Regions from separate parts of the Aquabacterium sp. A3 genome, predicted to be linked through region 2. Evidence: predicted binding sites of a transcription regulator. Region 2 holds the regulator's gene; the other holds the start of a gene.
The links. The regulator FliA, encoded in region 2, starts transcription of late flagellar genes. The targets are predictions, from matches to a motif close to CTAAAGTTTNNNNNNNNNNNGCCGNTA.
Positions count from the first base shown of each region.

Region 1: the regulator FliA is predicted to act here: its motif matches at 3,830-3,856, upstream of WNB94_RS04350 (flagellin N-terminal helical domain-containing protein).

Region 1 is NZ_JBBPEV010000001.1:980,222-992,088, reverse strand. It holds gene fliD (flagellar filament capping protein FliD) at 1-1,250, opposite strand, end outside; gene WNB94_RS04360 (flagellin N-terminal helical domain-containing protein) at 1,374-2,375, opposite strand; gene WNB94_RS04355 (hypothetical protein) at 2,427-2,576, shown strand; gene WNB94_RS04350 (flagellin N-terminal helical domain-containing protein) at 2,619-3,581, opposite strand; gene WNB94_RS04345 (glycosyltransferase family 2 protein) at 3,882-4,934, opposite strand; gene WNB94_RS04340 (deoxyguanosinetriphosphate triphosphohydrolase) at 4,938-6,074, opposite strand; gene aroB (3-dehydroquinate synthase) at 6,099-7,223, opposite strand; RNA gene ffs (signal recognition particle sRNA small type) at 7,334-7,432, opposite strand; gene WNB94_RS04325 (AIR synthase-related protein) at 7,478-8,605, opposite strand; gene WNB94_RS04320 (hypothetical protein) at 8,691-9,155, opposite strand; gene rpsP (30S ribosomal protein S16) at 9,421-9,678, shown strand; gene rimM (ribosome maturation factor RimM) at 9,714-10,328, shown strand; gene trmD (tRNA (guanosine(37)-N1)-methyltransferase TrmD) at 10,346-11,140, shown strand; gene rplS (50S ribosomal protein L19) at 11,258-11,614, shown strand; gene WNB94_RS04295 (CoA pyrophosphatase) at 11,770-11,867, shown strand, end outside.
Region 2 is NZ_JBBPEV010000003.1:212,253-224,119, forward strand. It holds gene flhA (flagellar biosynthesis protein FlhA) at 1-57, shown strand, start outside; gene flhF (flagellar biosynthesis GTPase FlhF) at 54-1,742, shown strand; gene WNB94_RS12620 (flagellar biosynthesis protein) at 1,753-2,586, shown strand; gene WNB94_RS12625 (RNA polymerase sigma factor FliA) at 2,607-3,320, shown strand; gene WNB94_RS12630 (methyl-accepting chemotaxis protein) at 3,371-4,732, shown strand; gene argF (ornithine carbamoyltransferase) at 4,743-5,675, opposite strand; gene WNB94_RS12640 (aspartate aminotransferase family protein) at 5,681-6,880, opposite strand; gene WNB94_RS12645 (DUF3579 domain-containing protein) at 7,178-7,528, shown strand; gene rpsT (30S ribosomal protein S20) at 7,618-7,911, opposite strand; gene murJ (murein biosynthesis integral membrane protein MurJ) at 8,089-9,651, shown strand; gene radA (DNA repair protein RadA) at 9,668-11,044, opposite strand; gene WNB94_RS12665 (acyl-CoA thioesterase) at 11,058-11,561, opposite strand; gene alr (alanine racemase) at 11,621-11,867, opposite strand, start outside.

The DNA.
Region 1 (11,867 bases), on a different contig from region 2:
CGCGAACTGATGATGCCGTCGGTGTCCACAATCTGCGCCGCCAGCGACTGGAAGCGCTGCGCAATGCCTTGGGCCGCCACATCTTCACTGTCATTGGCAAAGAGCTTTTGCAGCTCTGGCAGGTTGTCCATGGCGTCATCGAGCTTGCTGCTGTTGATGGACAAGGTGCCATCGGTGCCGATGTCAAAGCCCACGGCCGACAGCCGGTTGAAGGTGGATGAAGCCGAGGTGGTGGTGCTGGCGAGGCTGCGAATCTGCCTCAGCAGCCCGTTGGCGGTCGAGTCGCCCTGCAGCGGCCCGGCGGTCTTGCTGTCGGCGTCGTACAGCGTCTGCACACGGATCAGCCCGACCAGGTCGTTGTAGGCGGTTTTGAAGGCCTCGATGCCCGTTCGGATGCTGGCCTTGTCTTCGCTGACAGAGATGTCCACCGACGATGTGGTGACCTTGTTGAGTTGCAGGGTCAGGCCATCGAGCACATTGCTCAGGGTGTTGCTTTCCGAGGAAATCTCGATGCCATTGATGGTGGCCTTGGCATTGGCGGCCATCTGGTTGTTGGTCATGCTGCTGGTCGCGCCCGTGCTGGCGTCAAAAGCCAGCGCCGACAGACCGGGCGTGGTGCCCTCTGCGACATCCACCTTGAAGCCGTTGCTCTCTCCGTTGGGGCCGCGCATCACCAGGCGCGTGCCGGCAGCGTCGGTGACCAGTGAGGCCGTCACGCCCGCGTTGGCGGCGTTGATGCGGTCTCGGATCTTCTCCAGCGTGTTGTCGCCAGGGCCGATGGGGATGTCGATGGCCGCCGCCGCCGCCTTGGCCGCGAACGTGATGGCAGGGGGCTCGCCCCCGTCGGATTCGTAGGTGCCAAAGGTGATGGTCAGCGTGCCGTCGCCCACCACGGCGGTTTTGTCAGCGTAAGCGTTGGAGCTGATGAACTGGGCCGTGGCCAGGGAAGTGACATTCACCGAGTAGGCGCCCGAAGGGGTACCGGCGCTGGTGGTCACAGACACCGATGCGCTGTCGCTGCTGGTGGCCGTGGTGGCGTTCCAGAAGCTGTCTTTGTTGAGCGCCGATGCGGCGTCTTTCAGGGCAGAGAAGGAGCTTTGCACGCGGCCCCAGGTCGACAGCTTCGTGTTGAGCTTCGTGGTTTCGCTCAGGATCTTTTCTGCGGGAGCTTTCTCCAACGACACCAACTTGGTGACGAGAGACTCCGTGTCAAATCCGGCGCCAACGCCCAGTGAACTCAGTGTGGCCATGATGGGTACCTCCAATGCACATTCGTCCAGGGCTCATTCGAGACACCTGGACGACGGGAGAATCGGCTGCATCGGCAGAAACTTGAGCGGAGATCTTCGCCGTCCGCTGACTGCCGTGCGTATTTATCGGCCCAGCAAGCTCAGCACCTGCTGTGGCAACTGGTTGGCCTGAGACACCATGGCGGTGCCCGCCTGCTGCAGGATCTGGGCACGCGACAGGTTGGCGGTTTCGGCCGCGAAGTCCGCGTCCATGATCCGGCCGCGGGCGGCGGCCTGGTTCTCGACGTTGATCTGCAGGTTGGCGATCACGGCCTCGAAGCGGTTCTGCGCAGCACCAAAGGTGGCCCGGGCATCGTTGATCTTGTCCAGTGCGCCATCGATCATGCGGATGCTCTGGTCGATGATGTCACCATCCACCGGGGTGGTGTCGTCGGCCTGATAGCCGCCGATGGCCAGGCCTTCCGCGTCGCCTGCGTCGGCGCCATCGGTGCCCAGGTTCTTCACCACCGTTTGCATCACATCGGCGATGCTGGCGGCGGCAATCGGGGGCGGATCGGTCAGGTTGTCGCTCAAGGTGGTGCGAGCCGCGGCGACCGGGGTGGTGTCGCCTGCGGTGTTGCTCACCATGTTGATCGACCCCAGGTCGATGCGATCGTATTCGGTGGTGCCGGCGCCGACCTGGAAGGACATCGTTTCTTCAGCCGAGCCATCAAACAGGGGCTTGGCGTTGAACGATGTGCTGTTGATCGTGCGGCTGATTTCTTTTTGCAGCTCGCGGAATTCTTTCTGCAGGTTGGCTCGGTCGCCGTCACTGTTGGTGGCGTTGCGCGACTGGATGGCCAACTCGCGCATGCGCTGCAGGTTGTCGCCGATCTTGCCCAGTGCACCTTCTGCCGTCTGTGCCAGCGAGATGGCGTCGTTGGCGTTGCGGATGGCGACATTCATCCCACGCACCTGGCTGTTCATGCGCTCGGCAATCGCCAGGCCGGCCGCGTCGTCCTTGGCCGAGTTCACCCGCAAGCCTGAAGACAGGCGTTGCATCGACGTCGCCAGCGACGTCTGCGAGGTGTTCAGGTTGCGCTGAGCATTCAGCGAGATGATGTTGGTGTTGATCGTCTGGGGCATGGTGCACTCCTAAGAACTCATGACTCCCGGCCGAGAAGGCCGGCCTGCGGTATGCAGGCCAAAGTCGTCATGAACCGTTGCTTCGACCTGTTGTCATCAGTATTCGGCAACTTCGAGGGGTGCAATGCGGCGATGAAAAGCCCTTTCTCCGCCCAATTCTCAACTGATCAAAATGAAAAAGCCGACCCGGAGGTCGGCTGAGTGACGCCACCGCAGGGTGGCGTTCGAGGGCTTGAGCCGTGCTCAGCGCAGCAGGGACAGAACCTGCTGGGGCAGCTGGTTGGCCTGGGCCACCATGGCGCCGCCAGCCTGCTGCAGGATCTGCGAGCGAGACAGGTTCGAGGTTTCGGTGGCGAAGTCGGCATCCATGATGCGACCGCGGGCAGCCGACTGGTTCTCGATGTTGACCTGCAAGTTCGAGATCACGGCTTCGAAGCGGTTCTGGGCCGCACCGAAGGAGGCGCGCTTGTCGTTGACGATGTCCAGGGCCTTGTCGATCACGTTGATGGCGTCATCGATGTCTTGCATGGAGGCATCAGCGCCGGTGCTGTCCACACCGCCGATGCCGATGCCGGTGGCGCCGGTGGCCCACGCGGTGTCGATGACGGAGGCCATGATGTCGACCACCGCCGTTTGACGGCTGGCGTCATCGGTGGCGTTGTCGTAGGCATCGATCACGGTCTGGGCCGCGCCGGTGGTGCCGCCGTTCAGGGTGGCGCCGGTCACGGTGATCTTGTCCTGGGCGGTGGTGCCTGCACCCACCTGGAATTCCAGGTCGGCGCCTTCACCAGCGAACAGGGCCTTGCCGTTGAACTTGGTGCCTTCGATCGTGCGGCCGATTTCTTCCTGCAGTTGCAGGAATTCCTTTTGCAGGTTGGCGCGGTCGCCGGTGCTGTTGGTGGCGTTGCGGGACTGCACCGCCAGTTCACGCATGCGCTGCATGTTGTCACCGATCTTGCCGAGGGCGCCTTCAGCGGTTTGCGTCAGCGAGATGGCGTCGTTGGCGTTGCGCACAGCGACGTTCATGCCGCGAACCTGGGCGCTCATGCGCTCGGCAATGGCCAGACCGGCGGCGTCGTCCTTGGCAGAGTTGACGCGCAGACCCGAGGACAGGCGTTGCATCGAGGTGGCCAGAGAAGACTGGGAGGTGCTGAGGTTGCGCTGGGCATTCAGCGAGATGATGTTGGTGTTGACTGACTGTGCCATGGTGGACTCCTATTTCGTAAACCAAACTGCAAGATGACTGCGTCTAAGAACAGCTTGCCCGACGCTAGTCATCCAGTGCTTCTTGCATCGCTGCCCGAAACGTCTGGCCGGCTAACCGGACCCCGGTGCCTTGTCAAGCACCGTTGGTTTGGTTATCGATCAAAGTGGCGCTGACTTAAGTGCTTTATTTCTCGAATTGCCCGGGATCTTGATCTGGCTGACGCAAGACGCGAGGCCCGGTCTGATGTTGTCGGCCACTCGGGCAGGGACTTGAGGCTGCCGGCCTCCAGGCCCCTCAAATCAGCGGGTGTTGGCGGAGGCTGCCACGATGCGCCAGGGTTCGGCGCGCTCGGGCAGCCCCAGGCTTTCGTAGAACACCACCAGGTTGTGTGCAGCCAGGTGGCTGCCACGTCCCTTCACGGCACCCTCAAGGGTGAGGGTGTCACCCAGCTCCATGCAGCGCAGCCAACAGGCTTCGATCAGCGGCAGCACCTCCTGGGCCTCTTCGGGCGGCAGGCTCACCGCATGACTCAAGAGCACATCGCCCACCGTGAAGTGAAAGTCGGCAGAGTGTGACCAGTGCGGCATCTCTTGCTGGGCCAGGTCGATGGCCTCTGGCAGGCGGTTCAACTGCTTGAGCGCGTGCAAGGTGCGCAGCACCAGGTCATGGCGGTAAGGCGCCTGCGCGGGGCAGAAGGCCAAGGCCTTCAGCAATGCGTCGCAGGCCGGTGCGTAGCGGCCATGCACATCGTGGTCTTTGCCCAACTGGTAGAGCAGATAGTCGTCATCGGGCGTGTCGCGCAAGGCCTGCGCCAGCAATCGCTGGTTGCGCTCACCTTTGCGGGCCATGGGCTCAGGCAGGTAACCATCGTGTCCCACCACGATGGGCACATGACGAACGGGCAGTTGGTGCGCTGGCTGCTCGTGGATGCGGCCGGTGTAGCGAACCGTGCCTGGCAGCACCCGTGACTGGTGCGAGGGCGACCAGCTTTGTGGCCCGATCGCCTGCTCGAAGACGCTGTCCACGGTGAGCGTGCCCACGAACTCCGGCGGCTGTTCGCGCAGCGCGGCCAGCGCCTCGCCGCCTGATATCAACCACTCATCTGCATCCAGCACCAGATGCCAGTCACACCCGCCCAGCGCCAGTGCCTGGTTGCGTGCGGCAGAAAAATCGTCTGACCAGGCGGCCTCATGAACCTCTGCCCCGCATGCGCGGGCGATCGCCATCGTGTCATCGGACGATCCGGTGTCCAGCACCACCATGCGGTCCACCCAGGTGCGCACGCTGTTGAGGCAACGCGCGATGCAGCGGGCCTCGTTGCGCGCAATCATCACCAGGGCAACGGTGGGCATGGGTCAGTGGTCCTGAAACAGGCGTTGCCCCGTGAGTCGCTCGTGCTCGCGGATGGCGAATCGGTCGGTCATGCCCGCGATGTAGTCGGCCACCGCGCGATGCCGGTCACCACGCTGGGCAAAGTCGTCTGGCATGTCCTGGGGGCGATCGACGTACACCTCGAACAACTCGACCACCACCTGTTTGGCGCGCGCTGTGGTGTCGTTGACCTGTTCGTGGCGGTACAGCGCCTTGAAGAGGAAGCGCTTGAGCTGGGTGCTGGCATCGCGCATCTCGGCGGTGAAGCGCACCAGGGGCGGGCAGGTTCGTGCCTCATCGGCCGTCAGCGGCATGTATTCGGCAATGCGTGCCTGCGTGGCGTCGATGACGTCGTACACCTGCTGGGACAGCATGCGCCGGATGGCATCGAACAACAGGCGGCGGCCCTGCACGTGCGGAAATTCCTTCAGCGACTCGTCACGGAAGCGTGTGAACAGCGGCACCACATCCAACTGCTCCAGGGTGATCAGTCCCGAGCGCACACCGTCGTCGATGTCGTGGGCGTTGTAGGCGATCTCATCGGCCAGGTTGCACAACTGTGCCTCCAGGCTGGGTTGCGTGCCTTGCAGAAAACGCTGGCCGACCCCACCCGGCTCGTGGGCCTCCAGCATCTCTGCGTGCTGGCGAGAGCAGTGCTTGAGGATGCCCTCACGCGTTTCGAAGCTGAGGTTCAGACCGTTGTAAGCCGGGTAGCGCTCTTCCAGCTCATCAACCACGCGCAGCGACTGCAGATTGTGTTCGAAGCCGCCATGCGGCCTCATGCAATCGTTCAGGGCATCCTGCCCGGCGTGACCGAAGGGGGTGTGCCCCAGATCGTGGGCCAGTGCAATGGCTTCGACCAGGTCTTCATTGAGGCCCAAAGAGCGAGCGATGGAGCGCCCCAGCTGGGCCACCTCCAGTGAATGCGTCAGCCGCGTGCGAAACAGATCGCCCTCGTGGTTCAGGAACACCTGCGTCTTGTACACCAGGCGCCTGAAGGCCGTGCTGTGCACGATGCGGTCGCGGTCGCGCTGAAAATCGCTCCGGGTGGGCGCGGGCGCTTCCGCATGGCGGCGCCCCTTGGTCTTCTCAGGATGACTGGCGTAGGGGGCGAGCCACATGGTGCGTGCCTGCTTGGTGCGGTGTCAGCACGTGTGCGCCGCAATGACCTCGCGCACGAGGCGCTCGGGCGCGGGACGCATGCCGGCGGTGCCCAGCGGGCCGATCACCACAAAACGGATTTCGCCACCCTCGGCTTTTTTGTCCACCTGCATCAGCTCCAGGTAGCGGTCGGCACTCAGGGCCGGGCCCTTGACGGGCAACCCGGTGCGCGCGATCAAGGCCTGGATGCGCTGTGAGGTGGTCTCGTCGATCAGGCCCAATCGGGCCGACAGGTCGGCCGCCATCACCATGCCACAGCCCACGGCCTCGCCGTGCAGCCATTCGCCGTAGCCCAGGCCCGCCTCGATGGCGTGGCCGAACGTGTGGCCGTAGTTGAGGATGGCGCGCAGGCCAGACTCTTTTTCGTCTTGCCCCACCACCCAGGCCTTGATCTCGCACGAGCGCTGCACGGCGTACTTCAGGGCCTGCCGGTCACGCGCCAGCAGGGCGTCCATGTGCGCTTCCAGCCAAGCCAGAAACTCCGCATCGGCGATGGGGCCGTACTTGATGACTTCGGCCAGGCCGGCCAGCAACTCGCGCTGCGGCAAGGTGTCCAGCGTGGCGAGGTCGCACACCACGCGCAGGGGCTGGTAGAAGGCCCCGATCATGTTCTTGCCGGCCGGGTGGTTGATGGCGGTCTTGCCGCCCACGCTCGAATCCACCTGGGCCAGCAAGGTGGTGGGCACCTGCACGAAGGGCACGCCGCGCATGTAGCACGCGGCGGCAAAACCGGTCATGTCGCCCACCACGCCGCCCCCCAGGGCATACAGCACGGTCTTGCGGTCGGCGGCTTCTTCCAGCAGGCGGGTGAAGACCTGGTTCAGCGCGGGCCAGTCTTTGTACTGCTCGCCGTCGGGCAGCTCCACATCCAGCACCTGCTGGTAGAGCGGTGCGATGGCCTGGCGCAGGCGCGCTGTGTACAGCGGGCCCACCGTGGTGTTGGTCACGATCAGCGCCTTGCTGGCGCGCGGCAGGCCAGCGAAGGTGTCGGCCGCCTCCAGCAAACCCTCGCCGATGAGGATGTCGTAGCTTCGGTCGCCCAGGTCGATGGACACCGTGCTGGTGCCTTCAGGGGCGGGGCGTGCTGCAGAGAGGGTGGTCGTTGCCATGAATGCCGTCAGCTGAGGGACGGATGGCCCGACCAGACGGCGCACCGTGTCGCGGTGGCAGGCATCCAGACCCGAATGAATCAGGAGGAAGAATCGGGGAAAAGAGAGGGGGTGACGAGCCTTAACCCCGGCACTGAAGGCAAACGGTTAGGGCTGCTTCGTTCCCGATCTGACCCGGTTGGCCGCGCCCCCATGCGGGGAGGCCCGTCACCGTGGATTGTAGGCGATCCCGAGCGCCCGCCTTGTCAATGTGGTCAGCGCAGTTGCAATTCATCCGCACCGTAGGTGACGCCCAGCGGTTCGATGATCACCTGTTTGGGGCCGTCTTCCACGCGGCCCGCCACCCAGGCGTCGATGCCCAGGCCCTTGGCCACGGCCACCACGCGCTCGGCGTGCTCGGGCTTGACGTACAGCGCAAAGCCGGCGCCCATGTTCAGCGTGCCATAGGCCTCGTGGTCGTCCAGGCCGCATTCCTTCTGCATGAAGGCCAGCACCGGGGTTTTGGGCGGCACCTGGGTGATGCGGTAGGTGAGTTGCTTGGGGTGGCGCAGCAGCTTGCGCCAGCCGTGGCCGGTGACGTTGGCGCAGTAGTTGGGGATGATGCCTTCTTTGGCCAGCGCTTCGGTGACGGGCGAGTACAGCACGGTGGGCGCCAGCAGGGCCTCGCCGTAGCTTTGGCCGTTGCCGATGTCGGTGAGGTAGCCCTGGGGCAGGCGCTCGGCCAGCTTGCGCGCCAGCGACAGGCCGTTGGCGTGGATGCCGCTGGAGGCCAGGAAGACGATGGCGTCGCCGGCGCCCAGTGCATCGCCCACCGACAAGCGGGTCTTGGGGCTGATGATGCCGGTGCAGGATGCCGCCAGATCAACCCGGCCATCGGCCACGATGCCGGCCAGGGCAGGCGTTTCGCCGCCGCCCCAGGCCACGTTGCAGACCTCGCAGGCCTTTTTCCAGCCGGCCACCAGGGCGTTGGCGCGCACCTTGTCGCCAAACCAGTCCGAGCCACCGGCGGCCCAGTAGGCCTGCACCACCAGGGGCGTGGCGCCCACGGTGATCAGGTCGTTCACCGCCATGGCGATGGTGTCTTGCGCGATGCTGTCGTAGTAGCTCTTGCCCGTCAGGGTGGCCATCTCGTCGGCCACCAGGGTCTTGGTGCCCAGGCATTCCACGATCGAGGCCAGGTACATCGGGCCCACATCGACCACATAGGCCGATTCGCCGCGGGATGCCAGCACCTCGCTGAAGCCATGGCTGGCCAGGTGCGAGCCCGTGGCGGCGGCAGCACGCTGTGCGGCCACCTTCAGCGGGTCGATCAGGTCGTAGTTGACGCCGGCCTGGTCGTAGGTGAGGGGGGCATTCTGGTTCGGGGGCGTGGCGGCGGTCATGGGCGGTCAGCGTCGGGGTGCAGAAAACCCGTGATTATCCTGCACACCGTCGCCGTGTGGCGCCGCACGATGCCGTGGCGGTGTGTCATTGGCTGATCTTCAGGGCCTCTTCAATCTGGTATTCGAAGTAGCGCTGTCCCGAGTAGGCGATGGTCGACATCAACACGGTGGCCCCCACCAGCAAGGCCGTCACGATGCCAATGACCACGCCCCAGCCGCTGGCAGGACGCTGTGCGGGCGGCACCAGGCGGTTGTGGCGTGCGTGCCAGGCCTCGTCTGGCGTGAGCCCGTAGATGATGGCCTGCAACATGCACGCCGCCACCATGAAGCCCAACACCGGCAGCAGCACCCAGGCCAGTTGGTCGTTTTGGCCCAGCTCAAACACCCGGCGCACGCCCCAGGCCCCGGCCAGTGTCGGGATGGGGCACAGCCAACCCAGGCGGTCATTCAGCCCATACAGGTAAAAACGGTGCAGGCCGAAGGGGCCGCCCAGGACGGCGGCCCAGGTGGCCAGCGCCTTGGACTTGATGGAAGACGAGCTGGAAGACATGGCAGGGGCAGGGCGTCAAGAAATCGAACAAGAGATCGAAAAAGGGGAATGTGGGCCGCGCGGGACGAGGGACTACCCAAATCGCCGGTTGCTGACTATAATGCGCGGTTTTCCGGCCTACGTGGGGTGAATGCCCTGCGCGTATCTAAGTGGGCTGAAAACCTGTGGTGTGCGGCGAGGCCTGGGCCTTGTGTGCACCGCCTGGCCTGATCGCCCGAGTGTCTCCCGGCGGGATGGTCGATTGAACCCAACTGAAGGACACATCATGGTCGTGATTCGACTCTCGCGCGGCGGCTCCAAGAAGCGCCCGTTCTACAACATCGTGGCTGCTGACAGCCGTTGCCGCCGTGACGGCCGCTTCCTGGAGCGCGTGGGTTTCTACAACCCCGTGGCATCTGGCCAGGCTGAAACCCTGCGTGTCTCCACCGACCGCATCGAACACTGGGTGAGCAATGGCGCCCAGATGTCCGACACCGTGGCTCGCCTGCTGCGCGAAGCCAAGGCCAAGGCCGCTGCGGCCTGATCGACGTTCGTCGATCGCCTTGCCTGCCCTGCCGCATGAGTGAGCCCACCACCGCCAAAGCCCCTGTGCTGATCGATGGCGAGGTGTGGCCCGACGATGCGGTCGAGGTGGGGCGTGTGCTGGACGCCTGGGGCATCAAGGGTGGCTTCAAGGTTCTGCCTTTTTCGCCCGATCCCCAGGCCCTGTTCTGCACCAAGCGCTGGTTTCTGAAACCGGCCGAATTTCCGGGTGGCGTCAAGCGGCCGGCGGTACCCAACTTGCTTGGCCAGCCCAGGTTTCTTCAGGTGCGCCAAGCCCGAGAGCAGGGTGACGCCATCGTGGTGACCGCCCAAGGGGTGGACGATCGCAGCACCGCCGAGTCGCTCAAAGGCGCTCGCGTGTTCGTGTCGAGATCCGCGTTCCCAACCCCCGACGATGACGAGTTTTACTGGATCGACCTGATCGGTCTGGACGTGCTCAACCGTGAGGGTGAGGCCCTGGGCCGTGTGGCTGGTTTGATTGAAACCGGGCCGCATTGTGTGCTGCGCTGCGAGGCCCAAGCCGCAGACGGCAGCGCGATCGAGCGTCTGATCCCCTTTGTTTCGGCCTACATCGACAGCGTCAGCCTGGCGGAGCGTCGCATCGTGGCCGACTGGGGACTGGACTACTGAGTCCGGTGACAGGCGCCGTGCGCTTCGACATCATCACCCTGTTTCCTGAGCTGTTCGGGCCCTTCCAGCAGGTGGGCGTGACCCGCCGCGCCTTTGAGCAGCGCCTGGTCGAGTTGCACCTGTGGCCCTTGCGCGATCACGCCGAGGGCGCCTATCGGCGGGTGGATGACCGGCCCTTTGGCGGCGGCCCCGGCATGGTCATGCTGGTGGAGCCCCTGGTGCGTTGCCTGCAGGCGATTCGCCAGCACCAGGCCCAGGCGGGGCTGGGGCCTTTGCCGGTGATCTTGTTCAGTCCAGCCGGACGGCCCCTGACCCAGGCGCGCGTCGCCGAGTTGGCGGCCTCTCCCGGCTGTGTGTTGTTGTGCGGGCGCTATGAAGGCGTGGACCAGCGCTTCATTGACGCCTTTGTGGACGAAGAGATCAGCCTGGGTGACTATGTGCTGTCCGGCGGAGAGTTGCCCGCCTTGACCCTGGTGGATGCGGTGGCACGCCTGCAGCCCGGCGTTCTGCATGACGCCGCATCGCACGAGCAGGACAGTTTTTCCAACGGCCTGCTGGATTGCCCTCATTACAGCCGGCCAGAGGTCTTGACCCTGGGTGGGCCGCAGGTCGGTGGCGAGCAGGCGCACCCCCTGGACATGTCGGTGCCTGCCGTGTTGATGTCGGGGCACCATGCAGAGATCGCGCGGTGGCGCCGGCAGCAGCAATTGGCGATCACCGCCCGCCGCCGCCCCGAGCTGATCGAGGCCGCGCGGGCCCGCGGAGAGCTGTCCAAAAAGGATGAAGACTTTTTGCGCGGACTTGCGCTATAATCTTGGGTTTTCCGATCCTCTACCCGACCGCATCGGTCTGGAAGCCCAGGGCGCTGCCCTGTAGCCGCCAGCCCACCATTCATCAAGGTGCGGGCAAGATCATCTAGGAGCCCATTGATGTCCAACATCATCCAGCAACTCGAGCAAGAAGAAATTGCTCGTCTGAACAAGACCATTCCTTCGTTCGCCCCTGGCGACACCGTGATCGTCAGCGTCAAGGTGGTTGAAGGTACCCGCAAGCGTCTGCAAGCCTATGAAGGCGTCGTGATTGCCAAGCGCAACCGCGGCCTCAACAGCAGCTTCATCGTGCGCAAGATCTCCAGCGGCGAAGGCGTGGAGCGTACGTTCCAGCTGTACAGCCCTCTGATCGCCAACATCGAAGTCAAGCGCCGTGGTGATGTGCGCCGCGCCAAGCTGTACTACCTGCGTCAGCGTTCCGGCAAGTCCGCACGCATCAAGGAAAAGCTGGCCTGAGCGAAGCGAAGCCACTCAGCGTCAGGCTGAGTGGTGCCATGCACCGCATGGCAAACCGGCTTTCGCCCAAGGCAAAAGCTGGCCTGAGCCGATATCACCGCTCGGATATTTCAAGCCGCCCTCGCACTCGCGTCGGCGGCTTTTATCATTGACGCATGGCGCTGACCATTGACCCTCGTCTGGCCGAACTGCTCGGCCACGATCTCCACCTCCCCGCCCTGGATGCGGCACGCTGGAGCCGACCGGCGCTGGC
Region 2 (11,867 bases):
GAAATCCCTGAGACCCACTCCATCCGCATCGGTACCCTGATTGGAGGCCACGCATGAACGTCAAACGCTTTACTGGACGGAACAGCCGCGAGGCCATGCAGAAGGTGAAAGCCGCCTTCGGTGACGATGCCGTGGTGCTGTCCACCAAGCCCGCCTCTGAGGGCGGGATCGAGATCCTGGCGATGGCGGCCGACAGTGTGCCGGCGGTGGACCGCATGGCCCAGGATGCGCCCGAGGTGGCATCGCCATCCGGCGATCAAGAGGCGCTGCCGTCCTTTCTGCAGCCCTCCCGCAAGGACGGCAAGTCTGGCAAGGGCGGCGCTCAGCAAGCCCTGCAAAGTGTGTCGGCGCTGGCCAATTCGGTGCAGGATGACGTCAAGCAGTTGGCCATGAGCACGCTGTCCTTCCAGGACTATGTGCGCGAGCGCATGCTGCGTCGCCGGCAGGCGGCCTTGCAAGCCCAAGAGCGCACCGAACCCGCCCTGGCCGCGAATCCTGAAGAGCAACTGCAGCAGCGTTTTGCCCCTGCAGCACGCCCGCCAGCCCGCCCCGCACCGGCCACGGCCCTGGACCTGAGCGAAGGCCTGGTGGCGCCCCAGCCCGACCGGCGCGAGCCCGCTCGCGCCGCTGCCGAGCCCGCCACGCGCGCCGCCCAGGTGGTGCCCTTGCGCGCAGACCACGCCGAGCTGGCGTTTGACCAGGTGGCACCGCGTCGCGATCAACCCCGCGCCGCCGCCCCCACCGCCGATCCGGCCATGGCCGAGGCCCTCAAGGCCGCTCAGGAGGCCAACACCGCCATGCTGGGCGAGTTGCGCTCGCTGCGGGCGATGATGAAAGAGCGCTTCGAAACCATGGCCTTCATCGAGAAGCTGGGCCGCACGCCCGCTCAGGCGGCCCTGGCGCAACGGCTGCTGGACGGAGGCTTCTCGGCCGTGCTGATCCGCAAGATGCTGGACGCGATGCCCGCCGAGGTGACCCATGGTGGCCACGATGAGCAGGCCTGGGCCGCCCAGGTGCTGCAGCGCAACCTGAACACCGCAGATCAATCCCCCGCCATCGAGGACCGGGGCGGCGTCTTTGCCCTGATCGGCTCCACGGGCGTGGGCAAAACCACCACCACCGCCAAACTGGCGGCTGCGTTCGCCGCCAAGCACGGCGCGTCCAACCTGGGCCTGATCACGCTGGACGCCTACCGGGTGGGGGCACACGACCAACTGCGCGCCTATGGCCGCATCCTGGGCGTGCCCGTGCACATGGCCCACGATCGCGCCGCGCTGGAAGACCTGCTGGAGCTGCTGTCGGCCAAGAAGCTGATCCTGATCGACACCGCCGGCATGGCCCAGCGTGACAGTCGCACCAAAGAGTTGCTGGACATGCTCACCCATCCAAGCATCCGCAAACTCCTGGTCATCAACGCCGCCACCCAGGGTGATGCCATCGAAGACGTGATGCACGCCTACCAGGCCAGCGCCTGCGAAGGCGTCATCCTGTCGAAGCTGGACGAGGCCGTGAAGCTCGGTCCGGCGCTGGATGCGTTAATTCGTCACAAGAGCCGTGTGCTGGGTGTGGCCAACGGCCAACGGGTGCCCGAAGATTGGCACAGGTTGTCGTCGCAAGCCCTGGTGCACCGGGCCCTGCGTGCCAGCCTGAACCCGGCCTATAGGCTGGACATCAACGAAGTCAATCTGGTGTTTGCCACGCCCACCCCGGTGGACGCCGGCATCGCCGCCAACCACGCCTGACACGCTGCCCATGAACCGTCCAGAACGACATGCTGCAGGCCGCACCGGAAGCCCTCCGGTGGATCAGGCCCAGGGTTTGCGCCGGATGTTCGCCACCCGTGTGTTGCGTTTCATCCCGGTGGTGGCCAGCCCGGAGGCCCGCTGTGGCGGGCTGGTGCTGGAGCGTTTGTGCACCGCCTACGAGAGCTTTGGTTTGCGCACCCTGGTGGTGGACGCCAGCCCCCAGGCGCGAGACCCTGGCGAGCTGGTGGCCTTTGACATCGCCGAAGGCATTGAGGCGCTCTCGAGCCACGTGAGCTACATGCCGGCGCGAGGCCTGCCCTTGCGGTATGCCGACGCACGCGGCTCATGTGCCACCTTGCTGGACGCGCTGGCGGACGCCTCGCCACAAAGCGATGTCGTGCTCTTGCACGCGCCCGCCAGCGAGTTGGCGCGGGTGATGGCCCAGCGTGCCCGTGAATGCAGCGTGCGCCCGCTGGTCTACACCAACGACCTGGCCGAGGGTCTGACGCAGGCCTACGCCGCCGTGAAGGTGCTGGCGCAGCGGGGCGGCTGGATGAGCTACGACCTGCTGGTGGCCGCACCCGTGCACAGCACGCAGGCGCAGGCGGTGGCCGATCGCCTGGCCCGGTGTGCCGATGATTTTCTGGGCGTTGCCCAGCGTCTTGCCGTGCAGCTGGATCTGCAGCAGGCCGCGCAAGCCCAGCCAGACGCCCGATTCCTGTCGCTGGCCAGCGGTCTGTTGCACGCTGCCCTGCCGCATTCGCTGGGCGACTCCGCCTTTGAGCACCTGACCTCGCCCGGCAGCGCCTTGCCCGGGCGCGTGGCCCCCGTATTCAACTGATGATGCCCTCGGAGACACACATGTACACCGCCAAAGGTCGTCTCGACATGGACTCGATGCTGCGTCAGTACAGCCCCCTGGTGCGGCGCCTGGCACACCAGATGATCGCCAAGCTGCCTGCCAACGTCGAGGTCGATGACCTCATCCAGGTCGGCATGATCGGGCTCAGTGACGCACTGACGCGATTTGATGCCGGGCAGGGCGTGCAGTTCGAAACCTTTGCCACGCAGCGCATCCGCGGCGCCATGCTCGACGAACTGCGCGGGGCCGACTGGATGAGCCGAGGCACCCGCAAACAGCAGCGCGACATCGAATCGGCCGTGCACAAGCTGGAGCAGCGCCTGGGCCGGGCCCCACATGAAAGCGAGATCGCCAAGGAAATGGGCCTCAGCCTGGTCGAGTACCAGGAAATGCTGGGCAAGGTGCGCGGCACCCAGCTCATCTACCTGGAGGACATGAGTGGCGAAGACGGCGACAACGACTACCTCGACCGGCATGTCACGGATGAAGGCAATGACCCGCTGAGCTTGCTCGAAGACCACCGCATGCGGCATGCCCTGGTCGAAGCCATCAAGAACCTGCCCGAGCGCGAGCAGTACGTGATGAGCATGTACTATGAACAAGACATGAACCTCAAGGAAATCGCGGCCGTGCTGGGCGTGACCGAATCGAGGGTGTGCCAGCTCCACAGCCAGTCCATCGCCAGGCTGAGGGTCAAGCTGCGAGAATGGTGAGGGCATGATGCTCACCGCTGCGATGGTCTCCCCTTTGAAGGAGGCAGTCGATGTGGTCCCCGTTCAGGAAGTTGCCAGCGCTCGCCACGGACGACGGTGCCCTGGCCCCCGATGAGCCCGTGGCGCACAGTGCCACGGCCCTGGCGCAGACGCTGGCACGAGACACCAGTGGCCTGGGGCGTGAGGCCGCCGAGCTGCGTGGCACGCTGGAAGACAGCGCAGCCGTGGCCGCTCGACAGGCCGACACCCTGCAGCAGTTGGTGAGCCACCTGCACAGCATCGTGCAGGCCCAGCAGCAGATTCATCAAGAAACCGACCACAGCGTGCAGGCCATGCAGCAGGCCCGCAACACCGTCGACCGTGTGGGGCGAGACGTCGGGCAGGTGGTCGACACCCTGCGCGATGTGGCCCAGGCCGCCCAGGAAATCACCCAGGTGGCGCTGCAGACTCGGCTGGTGGCATTCAATGCATCCGTGGAGGCCAAGCGGGCCGGGGAAGCCGGGGCCGGGTTCTCGGTGGTGGCCGACGCCGTCAAGACCTTGTCCACCCAGGTCGAGCACATCTCCAAAACCATCATGAGCACCGTGGGCAGCCTGGACCAGCGCATCCAGCGCCTGGCCGATGAGTTGCGCATGGACGAGCAGGCCCGCCAGGGCGGGCAAGCGTGCCTGGCCCAGGCCCTGGCTGGTGTTGAGTCGGGGGTGCAGCGCATCAAGGGCGCTGCCGATCACAGTGGCGCGCTCTCGTCGGGCATCCATGAGCAGATCGGGCGCATGGGCCAGGAGGTACAGCACACCCGCCAGTCGCTGGATGGGGCCCTGAAGCGCAGCGAAAGTGTGCTGGGCGTGTCCGAGCGCTTGATGGAGGTCATTGCCACATCAGGTGTGAGGACCGACGACACGCCGTACATCGAACTCGCGCAGCGCGTGGCGGCTCAGATGGCGCAGGCGCTGGAGCAGGCGGTGCAGCAAGGCCGCATCACCCTCGCCCAGTTGTTTGATGACCGTTATCAGCCCATTCCGGGCAGTGCGCCAGCGCAGCACACCACGGCCTTCAACGCCTTGACCGATGCGCTGTTGCCAGGGTTGCAGGAACCACCATTGCAGGCCTTGCCCCAGGTGGTGTTTTGCATCGCCGCAGACCGCAACGGCTACATCTCGACCCACAACCGGCAGTACTGTCATCCACAGCGGACCGGTGATGTGGCGTGGAACACCGCCCACTCGCGCTGGCGCCGCATCTTCAACGACCGCACCGGCCTGGCCTCGGCGCGCAACACCCGGCCTTTCTTGCTGCAAACCTACCGACGCGACATGGGCGGCGGCAATTTCGTGTTGCTCAAGGAGGCCTCGGCACCCATCGTGGTGCAAGGCCGGCATTGGGGCGGACTGCGTCTGGCGTACCGCTTTTGATCCGTAGGGGTCAGCCGATCCGCCCGAGCAGAAGGTACTCCATGAGCACCTTCTGCACGTGCAAGCGATTCTCCGCCTCGTCCCACACGACGGATTGGGGGCCATCGATGACCTCGGCCTCCACCTCTTCGCCCCGGTGGGCTGGCAGGCAGTGCATGAACAGGGCGTCGGGCTTGGCCACGGCCATCATGTCGGCGTCCACGCACCAGTCGGCGAAGGCCTTCTTTCGCGCTTCGTTTTCGGCCTCGTAGCCCATCGACGTCCACACGTCCGTGGTCACCAGATCAGCACCACGGCAGGCGTCCATCGGGTCCTTGAAGACCTTGTAGCAATCGGTGTTGGCGATGCCGGCCACGGCCGGGTCGACCTCGTAGCCATTGGGCGTGCTCACATGCACGGTGAAGCCCAGGATCTCGGCGGCCTGCAACCAGGTGTTGGCCATGTTGTTGCCATCGCCCACCCAGGCCACCACCTTGCCGGCGATCGAGCCGCGGTGCTCGATGAAGGTGAAGATGTCGGCCAGGATCTGGCAGGGGTGGTACTCGTTGGTCAAGCCATTGATGACGGGCACCCGCGAGTTGGCCGCGAACTTCACGAGCTTTTCTTGCTCGTAGGTGCGGATCATCACGATGTCGACCATGCGCGAGATCACGCGTGCGCTGTCTTCAATGGGCTCGCTGCGGCCCAACTGGCTGTCGCCCGTGGTCAGGTGCACCACCGAGCCGCCCATCTGGTACATGCCGGCCTCGAAGCTCACGCGTGTGCGGGTGCTGGCCTTCTCGAAGATCATGGCCAGCGTGCGGTCGGACAAGGGTTGGTACTTCTCGTAGTTCTTGAAGCGCTGCTTGATGATGGCTGCGCGCTGGAACAGGTAGTCGTACTCCTGGGCGCGCAGATCTTTGAACTGCAGGTAATGTTTGATGAGGCTGTTTCCGGGCTTCATGCGATTCAGGCCTTGGGTTCAGAGAGGAACTGCTTGATGAGCGGGATCAGGATACCGATCAGTTCATCAGCCTGCGCGGGTGTGAAGATCAGGGGCGGCAGCAGGCGCACCACCTTGTCGGCCGTCACGCTCAGCAGCAGGCCGGCGTCCAGCGCGCGGTTCAGGATCACGCCACAGGGCCGGTCCAGTTCGATGCCGATCATCAGGCCCTGGCCGCGGATGTCGACCACGCCGTCCACACCTGCCAGTTCACGGCGGAGTGCCGCCATCAGGTGCTCACCCACCTGGGCGGCGTTGGCCAGCAGGCCGTCTTGCTCCATGATCTTCAGGGTTTCAACGCCCGCACGCATGGCCAGCGGGTTGCCACCGAAGGTGGTGCCGTGGTTACCGGGCTTGAGCACGTCTGCGGCCTTGGGGCCACAGACCACCGCGCCCACCGGCACGCCCGAGCCCAGGCCCTTGGCCAGTGGCATCACATCGGGCTGGATGCCCGACCACTGGTGGGCAAACCATTTGCCGGTGCGGCCGATGCCGCACTGCACTTCATCGAGCATCAGCAACCAGCCTTGGCGGTCGCACAGGGCGCGCACGGCCTGCAGGTAGTCGGTGCGGGCCGGGTTGATGCCGCCTTCTCCCTGAATCACTTCCAGGAACACGGCCGTGACGTTGGGGCGCGTGCGGGCCACTTCCTCCAGTGCCGCGATGTCATTGAGCGGCACGCGCACAAAGCCTTCCACCAAGGGCTCGAAGCCGGCATGGACTTTGGGGTTGCCGGTGGCCGACAGGGTGGCGATGGAGCGGCCATGGAAGGCCTTCTCGTACACCACCACCTCGGCGCGATCGATGCCCTTGTCGTGGCCGTACTTGCGGGCGATCTTCAGGGCCGCTTCGTTGGCTTCCAGACCCGAGTTGCAGAAGAAGACATTGGTCAGCCCCGAGCGCTCCACGAGCATGGCGGCCAGTTCTTCCTGCAGCGGCACCTGGTAGTAGTTGCAGCAGTGGATCATCTTGCTCAGTTGATCCTGCAATGCAGGCACCAGCTTGGGGTGGTTGTGCCCCAGGGTGTTGACCGCGATGCCCGACAGGCCATCCAGGTAGCGTCGGCCCTCGGTGTCCCAGACGTCAGCGCCCTGACCGTGCGACAAGGCAACGGGCAGGCGGCCATAGGTGGGCATCACGTGGGGCATGGACACAGGGGCAGACATGACAGGCTTTCAAGCGCGAAGGGATGAAAAAACAAATGGCGCAGCCGACACTGCGCCCAGGCACATTCTATGTAAAAGCCACGGGATAACGCGCTCCGTATTGCGCGCAGCGCCCAGGTCCGGGACAATAGGCGGTGTCTGCATGGCGCGCCGGATTCGTCGCGGCCATCACCGGGCAAGGCGTTTGGTCACCCGCCGGTCGTCTTGCTTGCTCACCGCGTGTCACGGACACAATCCGTGTGCCGCGCTTGTTTTGCCTGTGAATTGACCCATTCCCAGTCCGACGGAAACGCCACCGTGTTGACGCCCAACGCCCATGCCGCCCCCAAGCCCTCGCCATCTCGAGAAATCTTCATTCAGGGCCTGACCCGGCAAGGGAAGGTGTTTCGTCCCAGCGACTGGGCAGAGCGTCTGGCCGGGGCCATGTCCTGTTTTCGTCCTGGCGGTGCCAGGTTGGGCCCTGGGGCTCACATCGGCTACTCACCCTATTGCGTGCCCACCACCCTGGACGGGGTGAAGTGTGTGGTCGTCAATGAGGCCTTGCGCGAGATCGAGCCCATGGCCTGGGACTTCGTCATGAACTTCGCCCGCGATAACGATTTACAGGTGGCCGAGGCGTGCCTGTTGCCTGATGCGCCGCGCGCCTGATCTGGGCGGCTTGACACCGAAGGCCGTGCCAACGCCGGCGCCAAAGAAAAAGCCCGCACACGGCGGGCTTTGTTCAGGGTGACGGCTGATCAGGCAGCGGTCATGCCCTTGATCTTGGCCGACAGGCGGCTCTTGTGGCGAGCGGCCTTGTTCTTGTGGAAGATGCCCTTGTCGGCGATCGAATCGATCACGCTTTGAGCGGTCTTGAAGGCGTCAGAGGCCTTGGCCTTGTCGCCGGCTTGCACAGCCTTCAGCACGCCCTTGATGGCGGTGCGGAACTTCGAGCGCAGCGCCGAGTTGGCGGCGTTCAGTTTGACGTTTTGGCGGGCGCGCTTGCGGCCCGACGCAATGCGGACGGTCTTCTTGGGTTTGGACGATGCCATGATCTTCGGGGCGCCGGGGATGCCTGAGGCGGGCGGCCAACCGCAGGCAAGCTGCAGCCTAAGCCCACGCCAGCTCGCACCACAGCGGCACCAGTTGGTTGGAAAGCCCAAAAGCATACCATAAGAGACCCAAAAATGACAAGGCGCACCCCAGGCCGCTTCCTATAATCGCGGCCCATGAGCCTGTTCAAATCTGCCTCCGTCGTGTCTTTGTTGACACTGGCGTCCCGCATCACCGGGCTCGTGCGCGAGTTGCTGGTGGCCTCTGCCTTCGGGGCCAGCGCCACCACCGACGCCTTCCAGGTGGCTTTTCGCATCCCCAACCTGTTGCGCCGCCTGTTTGCCGAAGGGGCGTTCTCTCAGGCCTTCGTGCCCATCCTGGCTGAAACCCGCGCCCGACAGGGCGACGCGGCCACCCACGCCCTGGTCAATGCGGTGGGCACGGTGCTGTTTGGGGCCTTGCTGGTGGTGTGCGTGGTGGGCGTGGTGGGCGCGCCCGTGCTCGTGTGGGCCATGGCCTCGGGCCTTCAGGACAGTGGGGGATTCGATGCGGCCGTGGTCATGACCCGCTGGATGTTTCCCTACATCGGCTTCATGTCGCTCGTGGCCTTGAGTGCCGGCATCCTCAACACCTTCAACCGCTTTGCGGTGCCTGCGGCCACCCCGGTGCTGCTCAATGTCACGGTGATCACGGCCGCCGTGCTGCTGGCGCCCTGGTTGCGCGGGCAGGGCATCGAGCCCGTGTATGCCCTGGCCGTGGGCGTGATGGCCGGCGGGGTCTTGCAACTGGCCATCCAGGTGCCCGCGCTGTGGCGCATCGGCATGGTGCCGCGCATCGGGCTGACGCCGGGGGCATGGCGCGCCGCCTGGCAGCATGACGGGGTCAAGCGTGTGCTGCGTCAGATGGCCCCGGCCATCCTGGGGGTGTCGGTGGCGCAGTTGTCGATGCTCATCAACACCCAGATCGCGTCGCACCTGGGGGCCGGATCGGTGTCGTGGCTCACCTATGCCGATCGCCTCATGGAGTTTCCCACCGCCTTGTTGGGCGTGGCCTTGGGGGTGGTCTTGCTGCCGCAGTTGTCCAAAGCCCAGGCCGGTGGGGATCAACGGCGGTTTTCCGAGCTGCTGGACTGGGGCTTGCGCCTGGTCATGCTGCTGGCCCTGCCTGCCGCGGTGGCCTTGCTGGTGTTTGCCGAGCCCCTGGTGGCCGTGCTGTATCACTATGGACGGTTCAGCGCCCACGACGTGCAGCAAACCATGCTGGCCTTGTCATGCTACGGCGTGGGCCTGATGGGGCTGATCGGCGTCAAGGTGCTGGCGCCTGGCTTTTATGCCACCCAGGACATCCGCACGCCGGTGCGGATAGGCATCGTCGTGCTGGTGCTCACGCAGTGCATGAACGCGCTGTTCGTGCCCTACCTGCAGCATGCTGCGCTGGCCTTGTCCATTGGCCTGGGCTCGCTCATCAACGCTGCGTGGCTGCTGATCGGCCTGCGCCGCACCGGGCGTTACCAGCCTGCAGCAGGCTGGTGGTTGTTTGCGCTGCGCGTGCTGGTGGCCACGACCGTGCTGGGGGCGGGCTTGTGGGCCGCTGCCCACCACCTTGACTGGGTGGCCTTGCGCGAGCAGCCCTGGCTGCGCGTGGGGGCGCTGGCCGCGTGCCTTGTGGGGGCCGCACTGGTGTACTTCGGCACCCTGATGGCCACAGGCCTGAAGCTCAAGCAGTTCATTCGGCGGTGAGCGCCGTCGGTCGGCCTTAGACGGCGCCGCGCACCAGGTCCATGGCCTCATCCACCCGCTCTACCGGGTGGATGGTCAGCCCGTCGATGGGTTTTTTGGGCGCGTTGGCCTTGGGCACCACCGCCACCGTGAAGCCCAGCTTGGCCGCTTCTTTCAGGCGCTCTTGGCCGCGCGGGGCCGGGCGCACTTCGCCAGCCAGTCCCACCTCGCCGAAGGCGATGAAGCCCTTGGGCAGAGGCTTGCCCCGCAGGCTGCTCTGGATGGCCAGCAGCACGGCCAGGTCGGCCGCCGGCTCGCTGATGCGCACCCCACCCACCGCGTTCACGAACACATCCTGGTCGCCACAGGCCACGCCCGCGTGCCGATGCAGCACCGCCAGCAGCATGGCCAGGCGGTCACGCTCCAGACCCACGCTCAGGCGGCGGGGGCTGGGGCCGCCGGCATCCACCAGGGCCTGGATCTCGACCAGCATGGGGCGCGTGCCTTCCAGCGTCACCAGCACGCACGAGCCTGGCACCGGCTCGCTGTGGGTCGACAGGAAGATGGCGCTGGGGTTGCTGACGCCTTTGAGGCCTTTGTCGGTCATGGCGAACACGCCAATCTCATTGACCGCGCCAAAGCGGTTCTTGATGGCCCGGATCAGGCGGAAGCTGCTGTGCGTGTCGCCCTCGAAGTACAGCACCGTGTCCACGATGTGCTCCAGCACGCGGGGGCCCGCGATGGCGCCTTCTTTGGTCACGTGGCCCACCAGCACCACCGTGCAGCCGCTGGCCTTGGCCACCCGCGTCAGGTGGGCTGCACATTCGCGCACCTGCGCCACCGAGCCGGGGGCGGAACTCAGCTGGTCCGAAAACAGGGTCTGGATGGAGTCGATCACGCAAAACGCTGGCTTTTCAGCCTCGAGCGTGGCGATGATGTTCTCCAGCTGAATCTCGGCCTGCACCCGCACTTTCGAGCCGTCCAGCCCGAGGCGACGGGCGCGCAGGGCCACCTGGGCGCCGCTTTCTTCGCCGGTCACGTACAGCACCTTCATCTGGTGCGACAGTGCATCCACCGTCTGCAGCAGCAGGGTGGATTTGCCGATGCCAGGGTCGCCACCGATCAGCACCACACCACCGGCCACGATGCCACCGCCCAGCACGCGGTCCAGCTCTTCCAGGCCGGTGGGCGTGCGTGCCACCTCGGCGGCCTCGATCTCGGACAGTGTGGTGACGGCTTGGGCGGCATTGAGCCCCCTGGCCATGGCCTGAAGGCGGTTTTTGCCTGAGCCGCTGGGCTCGGCCCGGGTCTCTTCCAGCGTGTTCCAGGCGTTGCAGTGCGGGCACTTGCCCAGCCATTTGGGGCTGATGCCCCCGCACTCGCTGCAGGTGTAGACGGTTTTTTCCTTGGCCATGCGCGATTGTCGGTCAGGCCGAGGTCTCGGCCTCGCCCGATTGCACAGCCTTGAATCGCTGCTCAAACTCTTGCCGCAGTTGGCGGCGCAGCTGCGCGGCCTTGAAGCGGCGGATTTCGTCAGGCGTTTGAGGGCTCAGCGGTGGCACGGCGGTGGGCTTGTGCTCGTCGTCCACGGCCACCATGGTGAAAAAGCAGCTTTGTGCGTGCCTAACCACCTGGGTGCGGATGTTTTCGGTGACCACCTTGATGCCGATCTCCATCGACGACTTGCCGGTGAAGTTCACCGACGCCAGGAACGTGACCAACTCGCCCACGTGGATGGGCTGCCTGAACGTGACCTGATCGACCGACAGTGTGACCACGTACGTGCCCGCGTAGCGCGATGCGCAGGCGTAAGCCACCTGGTCCAGCAGCTTGAGGATGGTGCCGCCGTGCACGTTGCCCGAAAAGTTCGACATGTCGGGGGTCATGAGCACGGTCATGCGCAACTGGTGGCGGTGGTGGTCAATGTCCATGGTGTGGTCAGAAAAAATGGGATGGGCTGAACGGCGCAAACTCTGTGCCAGCAACGAGGTCAGGCCTGCGCCCTGGCATGGCCGCTGTCTTGCGGGTCGCGGTCTTGCGGGTCGATCACCACGAAGGGTACCCGGGGGGAGACCGCACACATCAGTTCATAGCCGATCGTGCCGCAATGGGCCGCCACCTCGTCGATGGGCAACAGGCTGTCTGCGGGTCCGGTGCCCCACAGGGTGACCTCGCTGCCCACGGCCGCGTCGGGCAGGTGCTCCAGGCTGACGGTGATCATGTCCATCGACACCCGG